DNA from 4 places in the Tardiphaga sp. 37S4 genome. Region 3 is predicted to be linked to each of the others. Evidence: riboswitches for the same ligand, from Rfam matches in the RefSeq annotation. Region 3 holds a riboswitch; each other region holds the start of a gene.

Region 1 (5,398 bases), 910 kb from region 3:
GGCGCTGATCGGCGGCATGCTGGTGCTGCTGCCGACGCGGCCGATCCTGTCGGGGATCTGTCTGGGCCTGCTCAGCTACAAGCCGCAATATGGTTTCCTGTTTCCGCTGATGCTGATCGCAGCGTCACAATGGAAGGCCTTCGTCAGCGCGGGCATCACAACCGTGCTGCTGGCCGCGGTGTCGTGGCTCGCTTTTGGCACCGAGAGCTGGCAGGCCTTCATTCACTGGATGCCGATGTTCTCGCAGGCCTTCCTCACCGAAGGCCGCGCGCCATGGGGCAAGATGCAGAGCGTCTTCGCACTGGTGCGCTATTTCGACGGCAGCGAGCCGCTGGCCTGGACGTTCCAGTGGATCATGATTGGTGCCGTCGTAGCGGTGCTGGTGCCGTTGTGGCGCAGCAGCGCGCGCTATGAACTGAAAGCCGCTGCGCTGGCAGTCGGCGCCTTGCTCACGACGCCCTACCTTTTCCTGTACGACGTGATGGTGCTTGCGATTGCCATCGGCTTCATCGCCCGTATCGGTCTCGCCGAAGGCTTTCGCCGTCACGAACTGCCGGTGCTTGGCCTCGCAGCTGTGCTGCTGATCGCCTATCCATTCTTCGGTGCACCCACGGGCTTTGGCGCAACGCTGCTGGTGGCAGCGTTGATCGCCATGCGCGTGCGGGAGTCTACTCGCTCCACGCCGAGTTCAGGATGATGCTGCAGAAATTCCCGCGCTTGTAAGTGGGGTCGCGGAGGTCGAGCACGTCGGCCTTGACGTTGCCGAAGGTGGTCTCCGGCTTGTGGATCGTCCCTGCAGCGAACGCATCGATGATCCCGTTCTTGAAGTCATGGCCGCGCGGATGGCAGGCACACACTTCGTGGCGCTGATGTGCGGTGAAGGCATCATACTCCAGACCCAATACATCCATCTCAACACCCGCAGTGACGAGCGCCACCACGGGCCGTTTGTGCTTGGGAATGCCCGGTGTCGTGTGAAGCGCGATGGCGTCCCAGACATCGTCGATGTCGCGCTCATCGATACTGTGGCTGCGCAGAAAGTCCGCGGCAGCATTCGCGCCATCGACCTCGAAGCGCTCCTCCTCACTCGCATAGGGCGCCTGCAGACCCATGTCGTGAAACATCGCGCCGACATAAAGTAACTCGGAATCGACCTTGAGACCCTTGCGCTGCCCGGCGAGCGCGCCGAACAGGAAAACCCGATTGGAATGATGATACAGAAGATCGCTTTCGGTGTCGCGCACAAGCTGATCGACCTGGCGGGCGAGGGCGCTGTCGGGCACTTTGATGCCGGCAATCGTTTTGCTCATGAGATGCTCCTTGCAGGGTTGTTGTGATGCGTCCGTTGTCGCCGGCGGGCGGTGTCCTCGCAATCACGCCGCGCCCTGCAAAGCTGCCATTCGCCCGTGATTTCCTGCCGGAAGGCGACTATCTGTTCCGTAACGCTTGGGTTCACTGCCATCGATGGAATGAAGCATCACCATGAAGACTGTTGCTCTTGCGATCTTTCCGAGCGTCCAGTCGCTGGACGTAGCCGGTCCGCTCGATGTGTTCATGGAGGCCAATGGCTTCGTCGCGCCGGGCGACGGCTACGACATCACACTTGTCGCTGCAGACTGCGCGCCGCTACGTGCATCGAACGGTTTGCGGATATCCGCCGATCTGGCGTTCAGTGATGCGAACAAACCCTGGGATCTGGTTCTGGTGGCCGGCGGGCCTGGGCTGCCGACGGCAGAGGCGGATCCGCAGCTTACAGAGTGGCTGGCCAATGCGGCGCTCCATGCGGAGCGTTATGGCTCGGTCTGCACCGGGGCATTCGCGCTCGGCCATGCAGGCTTGCTTGACGACAAGACGGTGACGACGCACTGGCAGAACGCGCCGCTATTGGCGCTGCGTTTTCCCAAAGCGCATGTGGAGTTCGATCGCATCTACAGTCGTGACGGTGCGCTGGTGACGTCAGCCGGCGTCACCGCAGGCATCGATCTGGGTCTCGCGCTGGTCCAGGAAGATCATGGCGCGGACGTTGCGTTGGCTGTGGCCAAGCGTCTGGTCGTGGTGGCGCAGCGCCAGGGTGGCCAGTCGCAATTCAGTCCGTATCTGGTACCGCCGGCCGAGCCGGACTCGCCGATCGCGCGAGTCCATGCCCATGTGATGGCGCATCTGCGTGACGCACACAGCGTGGATGAACTGGCCGATGTGGCGGGCATGAGCGCGCGCACCTTCGCGCGGACATTCAAGCAGGAAACAAAGATGACGCCGGCAGATTTTGTCGAGGGCGCCCGGATCGACACGGCGCGTAATCGTCTCGAAGGCAGCGATCTGCCGCTCAAGGTGGTGGCTTATGAATCCGGTTTCACCACCGCCGAACATATGCGTCAGGTCTTCGTGCGACGCCTGGGCCTGACGCCCAGCCACTATCGGGCCAGCTTTCGCGCGGTCTGATTCTGCTCAGGCGAGCTGCAGCGAAGAAATCGGATCACTCGCAGGAAAGCTGTCCATCAGCGCTTCGTTCAGCATCTCGTCGAGGCGGCGCCGGGCGATCTGATCCGTCGTCTCGAACGCCGTGACCGCGCCTGCGTGCCCCACGAAAGCGTTGAAGTTGATCCTTTCAGTGGTCGTCATCAGGTCGCGCATCGCATCCTCCATCGGTTGATCACGATGTTCTGCGCTTCGCGGTGCTCGGCGGCAACGAATCGCATCGTGCAGAAACCGCCAACGACCCCGCGGTTTCCGCCACGCAAGCGGTTGTCCACTGAACCAACAGCCCTACCGAATTTGTTGCGTTCGGCTCCAATGCCCGCTTGACACTACACCGCGGGTCACACCAAATGTAGATGTCACGGTCCGCCCTGTCGCAAGACTTGGTGGCTAAGAGGGAAGCCGGTAAAGACGTTGTTTTTCGTCATATTCCGGCGCTGCCCCCGCAACTGTAAGCAGTGAGTCTGTTTCGATTGAAGTCACTGATGCGCAAGCATCGGGAAGGCTGAAACAGACATTGACCTGCGAGCCAGGAGACCTGCCGCGACACCAGAACGTCCATGGGCGGGGTGTCCCAGCGGTCGCTTGCAGGCAATGCCGGCGGATCTCCGCCGTGTATTTTGCAGCGTCCTTTCGGCCCCAGCCCCCATTGCTTGATGCATCACACGGGGTCTTGCCGATGCCTACTTCATCTTCTGTTTTGTCCAACGGACGCGATGCGGCTCATGCGCCGCTGATTCAACTGTCGCCGGAAACGCTCGCTGCGCCTGCGCGCGAACCCTCGATGCAGATCATCCGGCGCAACGGCACCGTATCTCCCTTCGACGGCAGCAAGATTTCCGTCGCGATGACCAAGGCCTTTCTGGCCGTCGAGGGCCACACGGCAGCGGCCTCGCGCCGCGTCCATGAGGCGGTGGAACAGCTGACCGGCGAAGTCGTGGCGGCGCTGACTCGCCGCGTCGGTGAAGGCCGCACCTTCCATATCGAGGACGTCCAGGATCAGGTCGAACTGGCGCTGATGCGCAGCGAGCACCACAAGGTGGCCCGCGCCTATGTGCTGTACCGCGAGGAGCGCGCTCGCACCCGCGCGGAGGAACTGGCCGCCAGGCCGGCGCTCGTCTCCACCGCACCGGTGCTGCATGTCACGCTCACCAACGGCACCCGCGCCCCGCTCGATTCGGCGCGTCTCGCGCTGATCGTCAACGAGGCCTGCGCCGGCCTTGATGGCGTCGATGCCGCCCCGGTGCTGGAGGAAACCCGCCGCAATCTCTATGACGGCATCACGCTGGATGAGCTGGCACTGGCCGGCATCATGGCCGCGCGCACGCTGGTGGAGCAGGAGCCGAACTACACCTTTGTCAGCGCCCGCCTGCTGCTCGACAAACTGCGCACCGAAGTCCTGTCCTTTGTGCACGGCTCTCCGACCAACGCGTCGCAGGCCGACATGACCACGCGCTACGCCGAATATTTCGGCGCCTGTATCAAGACCGGCATTGCGGCCGAGCTGCTCGATCCCGAACTCGCGCGCTTCGATCTCAAGCGCATAGCCGCCGCGCTAAAGCCGGAAGGGGACCTTCAGTTCCAGTTCCTGGGATTGCAGACGCTCTATGACCGCTACTTCCTGCATGTGCAGGGCAATCGCATCGAACTGCCGCAGGCCTTCTTCATGCGCGTTGCCATGGGCCTCGCGCTGCGCGAGATCGACCGCGAAGCCCGCGCCATCGAATTTTACAATCTGTTGTCGTCGTTCGACTTCATGGCCTCGACGCCGACGTTGTTCAATTCGGGTACGCAGCGGCCGCAGCTGTCGTCCTGCTTCCTCACCACGGTGGCGGACGATCTCGACGGCATCTTCAAGTCGGTGAAGGACAATGCACTGCTGGCGAAATATTCCGGCGGTCTCGGCAATGACTGGACGCGCGTGCGCGGTCTCGGCGCGCATATCAAGGGCACCAATGGCGAGAGCCAGGGCGTGGTGCCGTTCCTGAAGGTCGCCAACGATACGGCCATTGCCGTCAACCAGGGCGGCAAGCGCAAGGGTGCGGTCTGCGCCTACTTGGAAACCTGGCACATCGACATCGAGGAGTTTCTCGATCTCCGCAAGAACACCGGCGATGACCGCCGTCGCACCCACGACATGAACACCGCTAACTGGGTGCCGGATCTGTTCATGCAGCGCGTCGAAGCCGACGGTGAATGGACGCTGTTCTCGCCGGACGAAACGCCTGAGCTGCACGATCTCTATGGCAAGCCGTTTGCCGAACGATACGCGGCCTATGAGGAAAAGGCCGCGCGCGGCGAGATCCGCGTGTTCAAGAAGGTGCGGGCCACTGATCTGTGGCGTCGCATGCTGACCATGGTGTTCGAGACCGGCCATCCCTGGATCACCTTCAAGGATCCCTGCAACCTGCGCTCGCCGCAGCAGCATGCCGGCGTGATTCACTCATCGAATCTTTGTACCGAGATCACGCTGAACACCTCGGACGACGAAGTGGCCGTCTGCAATCTCGGCTCGGTCAACCTGCTCAATCATATCGGCAAGGATGGTCTCGATCGCATCAGGCTCAAGCGCACCGTGACCACGGCGATGCGGATGCTCGACAATGTCATCGACATCAATTTCTACACCATCCCGGAAGCGCGCCGCTCCAACCTCAAGCATCGTCCGGTGGGTCTGGGTCTGATGGGCTTTCAGGATGCACTGCAGGCGCAGGGTATCGCGATGGCGTCGGATGCGGCCGTGGCGTTTGCCGACACCAGCATGGAAGCGATTGCCTTCCATTCCATCTCGGCATCGGTGGATCTCGCCGCCGAGCGCGGCCGCTATCCGTCCTTTGAGGGATCGCTGTGGAGCCGCGGCATCCTGCCGATCGACTCCATCGAGATACTCGCGGAGGCACGCGGCAGCGTGCAGATGGAT
Region 2 (5,398 bases), 2.6 Mb from region 3:
GCTTGCGGATGTGTTCCGGGCTCGATATGGGTGCGCGCCGAGGAAAGTCAAAAATGTCAAAAAAGCCCAATAAAACAAGCCGCCGCCCTACCAAAAAGGCTCCCGCGACCCGCTCGTCAAAGACCGTCCGCACGACCGCGGCAAAACGTCCGCGACCAGCCGCCGCCCCCCTGATCGACGAACGGATCGCACTCGCCCTTGAGGCCATTGCCGCCGGCATGGCCGCCGCGGCGCCGAAGCGCTCCAATGCCGATTCTCTGGCCCAGGCCGACGCCTTCATCTGGCATCCCGACGGCCGTCTGGCCCCAGTCCCCAAAGTCAGCCGGGTCGATATTGGCCTGCTGCAGGGCATCAATCAGCAGGTCGACACCCTGATCGAGAACACCCGGCGCTTCGCCAACGGCCTGCCGGCCAACAACGCGCTGCTCTGGGGCGCGCGCGGCATGGGCAAGTCATCGCTGGTCAAGGCCGCGCATGCCTCGGTCAATGCCAGCAAGTCCGTCGCCGGCCGCCTCAAGCTGGTCGAGATCCATCGCGAGGATATTGAAAGTCTGCCCGCCCTGATGGAACAGATCCGCGCCTCGGATTTCTATTTCATCGTGTTCTGCGATGATCTTTCTTTCGACGGCAACGATGCGTCCTACAAATCGCTGAAAGCCGTATTGGAAGGCGGCATCGAAGGCCGGCCGGACAACGTGATCCTCTATGCGACCTCGAACCGCCGCCATCTGCTGGCGCGCGAGATGATCGAGAACGAACGCTCGACCGCGATCAATCCCGGCGAAGCGGTCGAAGAGAAGGTGTCGCTGTCGGATCGTTTCGGCCTCTGGCTCGGCTTCCACAAATGCAGCCAGGACGAATATCTCGACATGGTGCGCGGCTATTGCAGCCACTACGGCCTCAAGACCGACGCCGCCGAGCTCGAGCGAGACGCATTGGAATGGTCGACCACCCGTGGCTCGCGCTCAGGTCGCGTGGCCTGGCAGTTCGTGCAGGAGCTCGCAGGACGCCTGGGCGTGAAGCTGGCCCCAAAGTAAAGACAAGTGCCGCCCCGTCATGACAACGGGGCGACGCCAGCCTTCTTTTATACTAGGCCTCGCAACTCGCGTGCTGCCGCGACCATATTTACGAGCGCAGGCCGCACCTCCTCCCATTTGCGGGTTTTCAGTCCACAATCGGGGTTGATCCAGAGCTGGGCGTCCGCCAGCCGCTGCCGTGCAAGCTTGAGCAAATCGACCATGTCGCGAGTTTCAGGCACCCGCGGCGAGTGGATGTCATAGACCCCGGGACCTATCTCGTTTGGATACTTGTAGGTCCTGAACGCATCGAGCAGCTCCATCTTCGATCGTGACGTTTCGATGGAGATCACGTCCGCGTCCATGGCACCGATCGCGTCGATGATGTCGTTGAACTCCGAGTAGCACATATGCGTATGGATCTGCGTGTCATCCCGCACGCCTGACGAACAGATGCGGAAGCTCTCCACGGCCCAATCGAGATAGGACTTCCATTCCGATTTGCGCAGCGGAAGCCCTTCGCGGAGTGCCGCTTCGTCGATCTGGATCATGCCGGCGCCAGCCTTTTCCAGATCGGCCACCTCATCGCGTATCGCGAGCGCGATCTGGCGACAGGCGACTTCGCGGGGAATGTCGTCACGCACGAACGACCAGTTCAGGATCGTGACAGGCCCTGTCAGCATGGCCTTCATCGGACGTTCGGTGAGCGACTGTGAGTACTGCCACCATTCGACGGTCATCGGATGCGGCCGAAACACGTCGCCGAACAGCACAGGTGGCCGCACGCAGCGGGAGCCATAGGATTGCACCCAGCCGTGTTTGGTGAAGGCGAAGCCGGAAAGTAGCTCACCAAAATACTGCACCATGTCGTTGCGCTCGAACTCGCCATGCACCAGCACGTCGAGGCCGATATTCTCCTGCCAGCGCACCGCCCTCGCCGTCTGGTTCTGCAGGAACGTCTTGTAGGCAGCATCGCTGAGCGTGCCCCTGACATAGGCCCCGCGAGCGTTTCTCACTTCCGCGGTTTGCGGAAACGAGCCGATGGTCGTTGTCGGGAATGCCGGCAGCTTGAAGCGTCGATGCTGATCGGCCGCACGTGTGGCAAAGTCACTGCCGCGACGACGCATGGTCGCATCAGCAGAAGCGACGCGTTTGGCGACCGCAAGATCGTGGATCTTCGACGATGCCATTCGCGCAGCCGCCGCGCCATCCGACGCGGCAAGCGATGCAGCGACATCCGCGCGGCTGCCAGCCAGCGCTGCTCCAAGTGCGGCCAGCTCTTCCATCTTCTGGATCGAAAAAGCCAGCCAGCTTTTGACGTCCGGATCGAGATCAGTCTCAAGGCCGAGATCAATCGGCACATGCAGCAGTGAGCAGGACGGCGCCAGCTCAACGCGATGCCGTCCCAGGAGATCGACCATGGGCTCCAACCCATCGAGCAGACTGGACAGATCGGACCGCCAGATATTGCGGCCATCGATCACGCCGAGCGAGAGGATCATGTCCTTCCGCGCCTTCGCAGCGACTTCGTCAAACTGCTCCGGTCCACGGACCAGATCGAGATGAAGCCCGGCGACGGGAAGTGACAGGGCCAGATCGAGGTTGTCGCCAAGTTCGCCAAAATAAGTGTTCAGCATGATCCGGAGTTGCGGGACCGCTTCCGCAAAAGCAGCGTAAGTCCGCTGCAGCGCCTGCCTTGCGGGCGCGTCGAGATCGAGCACCAGACACGGCTCATCCAGTTGCACCCACTCAGCGCCGCTGTCGGCTAATTCCCCGAGCACCTCGACATAGACGGGCAGCAATCGATCGAGCAGCGTCACCGGGTCGAATGACGCATCCATACTCTTGGCCAGTTTGAGATAGGTCACAGGCCCGACTAGCACAGGTCGTGTCTGATAACCCAGCGATCTCGCCTCCTCGTACTCCTTGATCGGCTTGCGCGATGCGAGACTGAAGGTCTGATCCTGCGCCAGTTCAGGCACCATGAAGTGGTAGTTGGTATCAAACCACTTGGTCATCTCCTGTGCTGGTACGCCTTGCGACGAGTCATGCGCATGAGGGCCGTGCGTACAGGCCTCGTCATGCGCGGCGCCTTGTGATCCACGTGCCATGGCAAAATAGGTCGCGAAGGAAACGTCTCCGCCCTTCCAGCCATAGACTTTGGGAATGGCGCCGACCATGACGCTGGTATCGAGCACCTGATCGTAGAATGAGAAGTCGTTCGACGGCATGACCGTGATCCCGAGCGACTTCTGACGTGCCCAGTTTGCGGCACGCAGCCCGACGCCGACATCGATCAGCGCATTCTCGTCGATTGCACCGGACCAATAGCTTTCCAGCGCCATCTTGAGCTCACGCCGCGGACCGATCCGTGGCGTGCCCAATGTAGCAACAGGAAGTGAAGTAGCTGATTTTGAAGAAGTAGACTTTGACACAGTAGACATGGCTTAACCCCAATGATTGGGGGCAAAAGGCCAAAGTGACACGTCTGGATTCCACGACGGCAGTCGCGGAATCGCAACCGCACCACCGGGACACCCCGCCCGAGGACGTTTATGTTGTCGAGGCAGGTCTCCTGGCTCGCGGGTCAATGCTGCTGTCCGGCCTTCCCAAAACCTTTGCGGGTCTCAGTGACTTTAATGGACAGCGGCTCACCGCTTACAGTTGCGGGGGCAGCTCCGGCCTTGGCTTAACGCCTCACCGGCTTCCCTCTTAGCTTCGGGCAAACCTTCCCGAAGAACCACGACATGTCCACATATGGGCAACATCGCGCGGCAGTCAACCGAGCTTGCGTGCGCAAGCTGCCCACTCGCAGCAGCGCGTTGAAGATTCCGGAGCTGGAGTGGGCCGCAGCCCCGAGATCAAACGCATCAAGCCCGGCACGAGGCCGGGCTTGCTTAAATGCGAACTACACTTCGTGGATTGCGCTTACGCCCCGTTGAGGAACTGCAGCGGATCGACCGGCGACGAGCCCTTGCGGATCTCGAAGTGAAGCTGCGGCGAAGTAACCTCACCGGACTGGCCGGACTTGCCGATCACCTGACCGCGCTTGATGGTCTCGCCACGCTTCACCATCAGCTCACTCGCATGGGCATATGCGGTGACGTAGCCGTTGGAGTGACGAACGAGGACCAGATTGCCGTAACCCTTCAGCTCGTTGCCGGAATAGGCAACGACGCCATCTTCGGCAGCCTTGATCGGCGTGCCTTCCGGCACGGCGACGTTGATGCCGTCGTTGGACTTGCCATTGGTCTTGGCGCCGTAGCCTGTGACCACGCGGCCGCGCACCGGCCAACGGAACGTCGGCAAAGCGCCGGTTGCGTCAGCGGCTTTAGTCGGCGATTCCGGCGTGGTTTCTTCAGGCGTCGTCGTGGCACTTGCGAGACGGGCCTTCTGTGCGGGTTCGGCAGAAGCAACACGGGCCACGGCAGCGGACGTGACCGCACCAGCCGGAGCAGCCGTCACGGCTGCGACGGGCGCAGCGAGCGGCGCGGCTACAGGAGCTGCGTTGGCCGTACGCGCACCGGGTACCGTGATCTTGGAGCCGAGCTTCAATTGGGCAGTCGGCGCCAGACCATTGGCGCGCGCGAGTTCGGCGACCGACACGTTGTTCCGGCGCGAGATGCTCATCAGCGTATCGCCGCGATTGACGAAATGCATGGTCGATGCGCCGACGGCAGGTTTGCTCGCAGCAGCGGCAACGGCCGGAGTTGCCGCAGCGCCCTGGCGCGGAATGATCAGCGACTGGCCGGGCGACAGCGCGCGCGGACCCTTGTAGCCATTGGCCTGCAGGATCGCGGCCGACGAGACGTTGTAGCGCTTCGCCAGACCGTCGAGCGTGTCGCTGGTGCCGACGATGATCGAGGTGCCGCCATCACGGGCAAGGCCGTTGGTCGCTGCAACCGAGCGCGGCGCCGTGGAGCCGGTGGTTTCGATCGGCGCGCGTGCGGGCGGCGGCGTATACATACCGTTGCCGCCCCCGCTGACGGGAGCAGCCGACGCAACCGGACGAGCTGTCGGATAGGACTGCGGCGCCGAGATCGGCGGCGGCAAAGCCTGGGATTGATACTGCCGCTGCGGATTATAGGCCGGGCGCTGATACTGCGGCAGCTCCTGGCGCTCGACCGGCGCGCGCGGTGCTCGCTGCGGCACCGAGCCGGTGGTTTCGCCTTGCCAGCCAAAGCCACGGGACTGACCTGAGTCAAAATTTGGATTCTGAGATAGCCGTGTCTGCATGTCGGCGCTGCAGCCGGCAAAACCGATAGACATCAGCGCCAGCACCGCGACCTGCGGAGCGCGGCGCGAGTAAAGCAACTCGACAACGCTGGACATTGGTTACTCACTCATACGCAACAAACAACTGAATTGAGTAAACACCGTCT
Region 3 (5,398 bases):
GCGGCCTTGTCCGCCGGTGCGCGAATGGCCGCAGCGATATCAGGCGCGTCATGGCCGGCATAGCGTTGCAATACCTCGCGTGGCGTATTGCGGTCGGCAAAAACGCGGCCGGGATCGAGCGACAGCCAGCCCGAGAACATCCAGGTCAGCACGAACAGGCCCGCGATCAGTCCGGTGACGTGATGCCACGCCATCCAGCCGCGATAGGGCGTGATGTTGCCGTTCGCATAGCGTCGCTTCAGGCGAACGCGCAGAATACCGATCCAGATTCCGGTAACGCCGACGATCAAACAGATGCCGGAGATCCACAACACCACGAGCCGCCACAGCGGACCGTCCTTGCGCAGCAAGGTCGGATAGATCCAGTGCGGGATCGAGCCGAGCCAGTTCCAGACGCGTTCGGTGCGGTTGGTATCGAGCGCGATCTCGCCGGAGCGTGAGGAGACGTAAAGCTTGGTGCCGGCATCGTCGCCGAGGGTGATCAGATAAAATGGGCGTAGCGGATCGTAGCGCGCGGTGACGCTCCATTGATCGCGATCGACGATCTCGTCGAGCTGAGGCGACTTGCTGGCGGGATGATGCCCGGCAACGGCAAGTGCCTGCTGTTCGTTGACCTCGGTGATGGTACGGCCATCGACGGCGGAGATGGTTTGCCGGTTGCCGTCCCAGCCAGTCAACCGATACACCGGCTCATCGGCGATCATGTTCAATCGCAGTTCACGCGGATAGTGCGTGGTCTCAGCCTTCTTCATCGCCTCGTCGGGAGAGAGCGCCACTTTCTCCCAGACGATATCGGGCAATGCCGCCAGCCGCTCTTTATCGGAGAGGCCGGGAAACGCGACATACATCATCACCACGCCGGAGATGAACCACATCGCGAAGAAGAGACAGGTGACGATGCCGACCCAGCGGTGACCGATATACAGCCACCGCCGGAGTGTTCGTGTCAGTGTGCGTGGCACGCTCAGAACTTTACATTGACGGCGAGTTGAGCGGTGCGCGGTAGGCCGAGCAGCCACTGATTGGTGCCGCCCGATGTTGCATAAACCTCGTCGAGCAGATTGTAGACTCGGAACGACACCGTCGTATTGCGGTCGGCCTTCCACTGCACGCCGGCATTGACAACCTGATAGGCAGGACGCACGAGCGTGTTGGCGTTATCTGCATAGATGCGGCCGACGAATTGGACGCCCACATTTGCCGACCAGTCCGGTGCAAAGGCCCAGGTCGCCCAGATGTTGGAGACGTTCTGCGGCACATTGGCCGGCACGTTGCCGGCGTAGTTCACCGCAACGCCGCCAACTGACTGCACGAAGTCATCATATTTCGCGCGCAGGAAAGCGGTATTGGCATCGATGCGCCAGCCGTGGTCGAGGGCGAGGCCGACCGAAGCCTCGACGCCGCGCGACGACTGCTGGCCGACCTGGACGACCATTGACGGCAAGTTCGGATCGCGCGCCAACAGGTTGTTTTTGACGATCTGATAGCCGGCTAAGGTCCACTCGCCGCGGCCACCCCAGAACGATTGTTTGACGCCGATCTCGACCTGCTTACCTGTCGCTAGTTCGAAGTTCTTGTTTGTCGCCGCCAGCGAGACTAGTCCGCCAACCGGATCTACGGCTGTAGAATATTGGCCGTAGAAGGCCAGGTCCTTGATGGGCGTATAGACCGCTCCGGCGCGCCAGCTGGTCGCTGAGAAGGATTTCTCGAAACTGTTACCGGGGGTGACGTAGTCGGTGCGATTGATAGTCGGCTCGTCCTGCCGGATCCCAGCGATCAGAGAGAGTTGTTCCGTGATCGACAGACGGTTCTCGGCGAATAGGCCGTACTGGTTGGTCGTGGTGCTGAAGCCCGGAACCGTTTGGGTCGTTGTCGCAGCGAAGGAGCCAGGGAAGAAATCGGTGAGCGACACCGACGACGTGCCGCCATAGGGCGAGTTGTTGGTGTGTTTGAAGTCGATCTGGTTGACGTCGAAGCCGGCGACAAATTCGTTAACCATGCCAAAGATATGGCCGCGGAACGTCGCGTCGAAGCGGTCGCCGATCTGCTGCTGGTCGTGGAAGATCTCGATATAGTCGCTGCGATTGATGCGGCCCGTTGCGGCGCTGAAGTTGTAGGTCTCGACGTCTTTCCAGTGCCGCTGGCTGTTCAGGTAGTACAGGGTGTTGCGCAGCGTAATGCTGTCTGTCACCTGCCACTCGGTCTTCACCTGGTTCCAGCTGTCCTGATAGCGGATGCTGCTGTCGCCGACATTGTAATTCCTGAAGCGCAGGGACTCATCGAGCTTGCCGTTGATCAGCGGTGTGCCGAAATAGCGCGACGGGCTGCGATCGCCGTAATCCGTAGAGATCGTCCAGGTGATGTCTTCGGTCTGCTTGATCTGGACGGCGGCATGCACTTCGACATTGGAGGTGTTGTCACGATCGACCCAGCCGTCCGACATGTTGCCGGTCGCGGTGATGCGATAGGCGACATCCTTGTTGATCGGTCCACCGCTATCCACTGCAATGCGCCGGGTCATGTTGCTGTCGAGCGAGATTTCGGCCTGATTGCGCGGCACCCAAAGCGGCAGTTTCGAGATGACGTTGATGGCGCCGCCGACGGCACCTTCGCCATACATCACCGATGCCGGGCCGCGTAGCACCTCAACGCGCTCAGCTGACCAGGTATCATAGGGGAAGGTCAGTGTGCCCGAGCCGACATAGAGCCGTGTGCCGTCATACAGAGTCATCACGGTGCCGTTGCCGGTGAAGCCGCGGGTGTTGAAGGCGATGCTGCCATTGCCCGGCGCCGGGCTTGCGGTGAAGCCGGTGGCGTTCTGTGTCACGGCGTCAATCAGGTTCTGCTGGCCGCGTTCGGCCATGGTTTCCGCCGAGATCACTTCGACGCTGGCCGGCGTCTGCAGGCGCGTGAGGCCGAGGCGGCTGCCGGTGGATGTAGTGCCTGTGAGGTTGAGCGTCGGCGCTGCGAAGACAGCGCCTGTCGGCGTGGCAACCGGCGCGCCGGTATTGGCAGCGACATTGCGCTGTTGCCGCGAGCGCGTAGCGCGCGATGCATTGCCGTTCGTGGCGCGGCGTGCGCGCTGAGGCGTCGCTGACGGCTGAACGACAACAGGATCGAGCGTCTGGCTCGACTGTGAGGTTTGCGACCAGCTTTCGCTCGGACACAACAAGCAGGAGAGAGCAACAGAATAAAGAAAGGGAGTATGTCGCTTCAATGCGACGGGAGAAACGGAGGTCATGAACAGGACTCGCGGTTACGTGGCACGTCACCGCAAACCAAGTCGCCCCGCCCAAACAGGCAGTGTGACTTCCACCAGGACACCCCGCCCAATGTGCTCGCGTGTGACCACGACTGGCGGCAGGTCTCCTGGCTCGCGGGTCAATGCCTGTCGCCGCCTTCCCAGGTGAACACCCAGTGGCTCTTGGCGCAGGCTCGCCGCTTACAGTTGCGGGGGCAGCCGCGGAATCGGGGGATCCCCCTCACCGCATTCCCTTTTGATCCCCGAAGGGAACCGTCGCGTTCACGTTAAGGTGAAATTTCCAAATGTGTCAATCAAGCTGCCAGCCATTCGCAACTTGCTTTGGCGGGTGTTGATATTGCGCATCACCTGTCATCGCAGCGTCAAGTGTTCTGCCTAGCACCACGGGTGCCAGAGCCAGGATCAGGAGTTCGCCATGGCGCTACGTATCTCCCGCCGTCGTTTTCTCGCGCACTCAGCCGCAGCAGGCGCGAGCTTCCTTGCGATGCCCTATCTCAGCCGCGCCGCCGATCGCCCGATGGTGTCGCATGGCATTCAGTCCGGCGATGTCGGGATCAATAGCGGTATGATCTGGTCGCGCGCCGATCGACCGGCGCAGATGATGGTGGAAGTCGCCACTACCGAATCCTTCAGCAATGCGCGCATGTTGCCGGCTATCACGGCGCTGCCCGAGAGCGATTTCACGGCGAAGCTGCTGCTCGATAATCTGCCGGCCGGGCAGGATATCTTCTACCGCGTCAAATTCCGCGATCTCTCGCATACCGAGATCGTCGGCGAGCCGGTGATCGGTCGCTTCCGCACCGCGCCGGCGGATCGCCGCGATGTGTCCTTTGTTTGGGGCGGCGATGTCGCCGGACAGGGCTGGGGAATCAATGCCGAGGATGGCGGCATGGTCACCTATGCCACCATGCGCAACCACAACCCGGATTTCCTGATCCATTCCGGCGATACGATCTACGCCGATGGTCCGATCCTGCCTGAAACGAAACTGCCTGACGGCACGATCTGGAAGAACACCATCACGGTGCCGGAGAAGGCGAAGGTCGCCGAAACGCTCGATGAATTCCGCGCCGCGCACAAATACAATCTGCTCGACGACAATGTTCGCGCCTTCAATGCGCAGGTGCCGATCTTCGGCCAGTGGGACGATCATGAAGTCACCAACAACTGGTCGCTCTCGAAGCAGTTGCCGTCGTCTTACAAGGAGCGCGACATCACGCTGCTGGCTGCGCGCGGCGCCCGTGCCTTTCACGAGATGTATCCGATCTCGGTCAATCCGGCCGAACCCGGCCGCGTCTATCGCACGCTCAATTACGGCCCGCATCTCGATGTCTTCATGCTGGACGAGCGCAGCTATCGCGGGCCCAACGGCCCGAACCTGCAGGAGAGCTATGGTCCCGATGCGTATTTCATCGGTCCGGAGCAGATGGCCTGGCTGAAGCGCGCATTGATGGCCTCGAAGGCGACCTGGAAGGTCATCGCCTCGGATATGCCGATCGGCCTCGTCGTCTATGACAACGCCGCCGACAAAACCGGGTCTGAGGCCATCGCGCAGGGCGACGGACCAGTGCGGGGCCGCGAGCTGGAAATCGCCGATATCCTGCGCTTCATCAAATCGGCCGGTATCCGCAACACGGTCTGGCTGACCGCCGACGTGCATTACACGGCGGCGCATTACTACAATCCGGAAAAGGCGCAGTTTCAGGATTTCGAGCCGTTCTGGGAGTTCGTTTCGGGCCCGTTTCACGCCGGAACCTTCGGCCCGGCGGCGCTCGACAATACCTTCGGTCCCGAGGTCCGTTTCGTGAAGGCGCCGGGGCCCGATAAGCAGAATTTGCCCCCGTCGGCCGGCATGCAGTTCTTCGGTCACGTCAAAATCGACGGCCAAAGCGGCCAAATGACCGTTACCTTGCGGGATCGGGCCGATATGGCCCTTTGGGCCACGGTTCTGGACCCGAAATTGGGCTAACCATTTGGCAGATTCGCATTGTTTTTCGGCGATTTCCCCCTATATTGCGCCGCAACGCGTCCGAGTACCCGGCCCCTTCTGGCCGGGTTTGCTTTTGGAGGGATTGCCCCAGCGCGTTTTCAGACGAGGCAGTTATCGAACGCGCTCGAGCGCAAGGCATAAGCCTT
Region 4 (5,398 bases), 2.0 Mb from region 3:
ACTCACCAGCCATCTCGCCAATGTCGGCGACGCCAAAACACTGGTCATTCATCCCGGAAGCACCACGCATCAGCAGATGGACGCCGAGCAACTCAAGGCCGCCGGTATCGGCGAGGAGCTGATCCGTCTTTCCATCGGCATCGAAGCCGCCGATGACATCATCGATGACCTCGCGCAGGCGCTGCGCATCTCGCAGAAGGGCTGAGCGATGCAACTCACCGTCAACGGTCACGAGACCTATATCGCGAATGGCGGCCGCACGTTCGATCCTTCCCTGCCGGTGGTCGTGATGATCCACGGCGCCGGCTTCGATCACTCGACCTGGGCGCTGCATACGCGCTGGTTCGCGCATCATGGCTTCGCCGTGCTGGCGCCGGATCTGCCCGGCCATGGTCGCTCAAAGGGTGAAGCGCTCACGACCATCGCCGATCTCGCAGACTGGACCGCAGCATTGATCGAGGCTGCAGGCGCAAAGACTGCGCGACTGATCGGCCATTCCATGGGCTCGCTGATCGCGCTGGAGGCTGCAGCGCGGCATCCCGGTAAAGTCACGCGCCTCGATCTGATGGGCACGGCAGGAACGATGACCGTCGGCCCGGATCTGCTCAAGGACGCCGAAGCCAATCAGCATTCCGCCATCGACATGGTGTCGATCTGGGGGCTCGGCTTTCGCGCCGAACTCGGCGGCAGCCTCGCGCCGGGGTTGTGGATGCATAGCGGTGCACAGCGCGTGCTCGAAGCCACAAAGCCGGGCGTGTTGTTCGCCGATCTCAACGCCTGCAATACATACCAGAATGCGCTGACCGCTGCGGGCCAGCTTGAAATCCCGGTCACGCTCATCCTCGGCGAACGGGACATGATGACTCCTGCCAAGGCCGGCAAGACCCTGGCCGCCGCATTGAAAAACGCCCGCACGGTGATTCTGCCGGGTACGGGCCACATGATGATGGTCGAGCGCCCCGACGACGTGCTCGCCGCGCTACAGCACGAGCAATAGAGTCCACAACGCGGTGATGGCTGTTGCACCGCGCGGCGCGCTGTGCTTCCTGTCTGTCGTTATCGGTGCCTCCGCGAGGAGGTGAAACGGGAATGCGGTGCGGGGAAATATCCCCTATGCCGCGGCTGCCCCCGCAACTGTAAGCGGCCATTCCGGGTCCACAAAGCCACTGAATTTGCATCGCAGATTCGGGAAGGCGGACCGGGAGACCACCGCGAGCCAGGAGACCGGCCGGTAACGAGTTTCACACTCGTTCGACGGTGGGTCGACGGAAGGGGTTAAATGACTATCCGGAATTTGGCCGCAGGCACTGCGGCCGTTGTTGTTCTGTCGTGCTCTCACAGTGCTGCGTATGCGCAGTCCAGTGCCGAGCAGCTCTCCGAAATCGTAGTGACGGCGGACAGAGCACCCGAACAACTCAATCGCACTGGCAGTTCGATCAGCGTGGTGTCAGGCGAGACCATTGCGACCAGCAATCCCGGCTCGCTGGTCGATGCGCTGCGCACCGTGCCTGGTCTTGACATCACCGAAACCGGCGGCCCAGGCGGCACCACCAATGTCCGCTTGCGCGGCGGCAACACCGGCCAGACGCTGGTGATGATCGACGGCATCCGCGTCAACGATCCCACGGCGGCGTCCGGCGATTTCGAATTCGCCATGTTCACGCCTTCGGCGATGGAGCGCATCGAAGTCCTGAAGGGCCCGCAGAGCGCACTCTATGGATCAGACGCCATGGGCGGCGTGATCAATATCATTACCAAGAAGGGCTCTGGCCCTGCGCAAGTTAACGTACGCACCGAAGCCGGCAGCTATGGCACTGTCATGACGCAGGGATCGCTGACCGGCTCCAACGGTCCGTGGTCCTATGCCTTCACCGGCGGCGGCCAGCACTCGAACGGTTTCTCGCGCTTCGGCTATCGCATCCCTCAGTTTGAAGCGCTGTACCCCAATCTCGAACGCGACGGCTTTGATCGCGTCGGCGGATCGGCCAGGATCGGCTACGATGCCGGCGAAGGCATCCGGCTGGAATCCGGCTTCGTGTCATCCTTCACGCGAGCCGCCTATGACGGCACTTTCAGTCCGACGTCGAGAGCCGTGCAGCTTCCCGACACGCCTTCAAATGTCACGCGCCTGCTGCAAACCGTTTACGGCCGCGTCTCACTGGATTCATTCGGCGGCATTCTCACGCATAGTGTCACCGTGTCGAACACGCATACCGAGCGTTCGAACTATGACGTAACCTATCGCACCAACATGCTGCCGCAGAACACCACGACCAATATTCTCGACTACAATGGTGACAGCCTCGGCGCAGAATATCAGGCAAACCTGAAGCTCGGCGCATTTGGCTCGCTGATCTACGGCGCCAAGACGCAGAGCGAGACAGCCAAGACCTACACGACCGCCATCCTGCCGATACCGGCCGCTATCACACCCGCGCTGGCGAAACGCCAAGATACCAATTCGATCTTCGCGCTGTGGTCGGTCCCCGTAGGCGAACGTCTCAACATCACATTGGGCGGCCGCGTGGACGACGTCGTGGATGTCGGGCGCTTCGAGACATGGCGTGCCACGGCCGCCTATACGATTACAGAAACCAGCACTAAGTTCCACGCCAGCGCAGGTACCGGCGCGAAGGCACCGACACTGTTCCAGCTGTATTCAACGGCAAACGGCACGCCGACGCTCAGCCCGGAGCAAAGCTTCGGCTACGACGCCGGCGTCGATCAGAGCCTTTTCAACGGCCGCGTGGTGGTCTCGCTGACGGGCTTCTCGAACGACTACAGCAATCTGATCAACTTCGTGACGCCGACGGGAAGCCCCGGTTCGTGTCCCGTTGCCCAAACCACAGGCTGCTACATCAACGTCGCACGCGCCGAAACGAATGGTCTCGAAGTTGGTGCCAATGTGGACGTTATTCCAGGCCTGATGAAGTTCAACGCAGCCTACACCTACCTGCACGCGCAAGATCTCGGCAATGATACAGTGCTGGCACGTCGGCCGAAGAACTTCGCCCGCTTCGCACTCACGATCACCCCGACCGACAAGTGGATGATCGAGCCGCGTGTCACCACGGTGTCGAAGCGCTTCAGCAGTGCCAATCAGGTCGGTCAGGTGGATGCCTATACCCGCGTCGATCTCTATACCGAGTACAAGATCGATGCGAACTGGAAGGTCTTCGCCCGCGGCGAGAACATCCTGAATGAGCATTATCAGGAAGTGCTGAACTTCGGCACCACGGGGCCTGCGGCTTACGCAGGCTTCAACGCCACATGGTGAGCATAGCGCCAGCAGCACGGCGCCGGACGATCGCGACCATCGCGCTCGTCGGCCTCGTCACGCTGCTGGCACTGGGCTCGCTCGGCACGGGACCTGTCAAACTCTCGCCGCTGACGGTGCTCGATGCACTGTTCGGCGGCGGCAGCGACGTGCAGCAGATCATCGTGCGCGAAATCCGCTTGCCGCGCGCGATCCTCGCACTGGCCATCGGCGCGATTCTCGGCCTGTCCGGTGCCGCGCTACAGGGCTTGCTGCGCAATCCCCTCGCCTCGCCGTCGCTGTTCGGCGCGCCACAATCGGCGGCCTTCGGCGCGGTGCTGATGATCTCGCTCGGCTGGGCCGATGTTCGCTCATGGGCGCTGCCTGTTGCCGGCATCATGATGGCGTTCCTGTCGGTCTTCGTGCTGCTCGGCATCGCCGGTCGCAATGCGGGTCTGCTGTTGCTGATCCTCGCCGGTCTCGCGATCTCCAGTCTTGCGGGTGCCGCGACGGCGCTGGTGATGAACCTGTCGCCCAATCCCTTCGCCGCGCTCGAAATTGCATTCTGGCTGCTCGGTTCACTGGAAGACCGCAGCTTCCGTCACGTCACGTTGGCGCTACCATTCATTGTTGCCGGCGCAATCATTTTGATGAGCCAGCGCTCGGCCTTTCGTGCATTGAGCCTCGGCGAAGAGACCGCACAAAGCCTCGGTGTCCATGTGAGCCGCCTGCGCCTGCTGGTGATTCTTGGCGTCGCGCTCGGCGTTGGCGGCGCCGTCGCAGTCACCGGCACTATCGGCTTCATCGGCCTCATCGCACCGCATCTGATGCGCCCGATCATCGGTCACGATCCCGCACGATTGCTGATTCCGAGCGCCCTGACCGGCTCGGCGCTGTTGCTGGCCGCGGATATCGCCGTGCGCGTCATCCCGTCGACCACCGACATCAAGGTCGGCGTCCTGACCTCGATCATCGGCGTGCCGTTCTTCCTCTATCTCATCATGCGCGAGCGGCGCGCTCTGGGCGGAGGCGTCGCATGACCGATCAGGCGCTGCTGACAGCGAGCAATCTGAGCGTCACGCTCTCCGGCCGTCCGGTGCTGCACGAGGTCTCGCTTTCGCTGCAACGCAGGCATCTGGTCGCTCTGGTCGGCCCGAATGGCGCCGGCAAGACGACGCTGCTGCGTGCGCTGGCAGGCTTGCAGTCCTCAACGGGCACGATCCACGTCGCCGGCGATGCGCTGGCATCCCTGTCGCTGCGCGAGCGCGCAAAACGCTTCGGCTATCTGCCGCAAGGTCATGTTGTGCACTGGCCGCTCGACGTGAAGGACGTTGTCGCCCTCGGCCGCTATCCGCATGGCGCGACCGATCCGGCGCGGCTGACATCATCGGACAAGGCTGCGGTCGAGCGCGCAATGCTGGCAACGGACGTCGTCGCCTTTGCCGATCGCCGCGTGACTGAGCTTTCGGGTGGCGAGCGCAGCCGCGTCGCATTGGCCCGCGTTCTCGCCGTCGAGGCACCGATCGTGCTGGCCGATGAGCCGACCGCGTCGCTCGATCCACGCTACCAGATCGACGTCATGAAGAATTTGCGCGATGTCGCTGACAGCGGCGTGCTGGTGATCGTGGTCACCCACGATCTCGGCCTCGCCGCGCGCTTCGCCGATACGGTGCTGGTGATGTCCGACGGGCGCCTCGCTGCGCAGGGCGCGCCGCGACAGGCGCTGTCCGATGACATCGTCGCCAATGTGTTCCGCATCAGCACCTATCGCGCCGAACACCAAAACGAAACGATTATCCTGCCTTGGGCGGGAGTCTGAGCGATGTGGCGGCTATTTCGCCAGCGCAGCAGCAAGCCGGCTCAGAGCAGCCGCATCGGACGGCAGGCCGAACCGCAGCAGCTCATGGCTCCAGTCGAAGTGGCGACACCAGATCTGCTCCCGGGCCAATGCGGCATGCCATTTCAAGGCGTCGACATGTCGCGCCAGCCTGTACAGCGGCGTGCCGCCGACAATTTCGAAACCGGCATCGGCCAACACGGTGTCGAGCTTGATGGCCTGGGCGACCAGCGCGACGCGAGTCTGCGTGGCCCAGCGCTCGTCGCGCAAGGCGGCCGCACCGATAACCTGTGCGGGACCGGAAC

What was found. Region 3 has a riboswitch for cobalamin ahead of LPB73_RS24640 (TonB-dependent receptor). Riboswitches for the same ligand answer to the same signal wherever they lie in the genome.
Region 1: another riboswitch for cobalamin. It lies ahead of LPB73_RS20395 (ribonucleoside-diphosphate reductase subunit alpha); the one in region 3 lies ahead of LPB73_RS24640 (TonB-dependent receptor).
Region 2: another riboswitch for cobalamin. It lies ahead of metE (5-methyltetrahydropteroyltriglutamate--homocysteine S-methyltransferase); the one in region 3 lies ahead of LPB73_RS24640 (TonB-dependent receptor).
Region 4: another riboswitch for cobalamin. It lies ahead of LPB73_RS05035 (TonB-dependent receptor plug domain-containing protein); the one in region 3 lies ahead of LPB73_RS24640 (TonB-dependent receptor).

Annotation. Positions count from the first base shown of each region.
Region 1 covers NZ_CP088008.1:4,292,830-4,298,227, reverse strand. The annotation lists gene LPB73_RS20415 (glycosyltransferase family 87 protein) at 1-697, shown strand, start outside; gene LPB73_RS20410 (HD domain-containing protein) at 669-1,310, opposite strand; gene LPB73_RS20405 (GlxA family transcriptional regulator) at 1,483-2,442, shown strand; gene LPB73_RS20400 (hypothetical protein) at 2,449-2,634, opposite strand; cobalamin riboswitch at 2,824-3,038, shown strand; gene LPB73_RS20395 (ribonucleoside-diphosphate reductase subunit alpha) at 3,158-5,398, shown strand, end outside.
Region 2 covers NZ_CP088008.1:2,572,079-2,577,476, forward strand. The annotation lists gene LPB73_RS12565 (ATP-binding protein) at 54-1,037, shown strand; gene metE (5-methyltetrahydropteroyltriglutamate--homocysteine S-methyltransferase) at 1,085-3,460, opposite strand; cobalamin riboswitch at 3,565-3,776, opposite strand; gene LPB73_RS12575 (M23 family metallopeptidase) at 3,945-5,348, opposite strand.
Region 3 covers NZ_CP088008.1:5,201,821-5,207,218, reverse strand. The annotation lists gene LPB73_RS24645 (PepSY domain-containing protein) at 1-962, opposite strand, end outside; gene LPB73_RS24640 (TonB-dependent receptor) at 965-3,241, opposite strand; cobalamin riboswitch at 3,343-3,532, opposite strand; gene LPB73_RS24635 (alkaline phosphatase D family protein) at 3,678-5,231, shown strand.
Region 4 covers NZ_CP088008.1:1,052,227-1,057,624, reverse strand. The annotation lists gene LPB73_RS05045 (O-acetylhomoserine aminocarboxypropyltransferase) at 1-205, shown strand, start outside; gene LPB73_RS05040 (alpha/beta fold hydrolase) at 209-997, shown strand; cobalamin riboswitch at 1,044-1,247, shown strand; gene LPB73_RS05035 (TonB-dependent receptor plug domain-containing protein) at 1,388-3,277, shown strand; gene LPB73_RS05030 (FecCD family ABC transporter permease) at 3,271-4,296, shown strand; gene LPB73_RS05025 (ABC transporter ATP-binding protein) at 4,293-5,075, shown strand; gene cobD (threonine-phosphate decarboxylase CobD) at 5,088-5,398, opposite strand, start outside.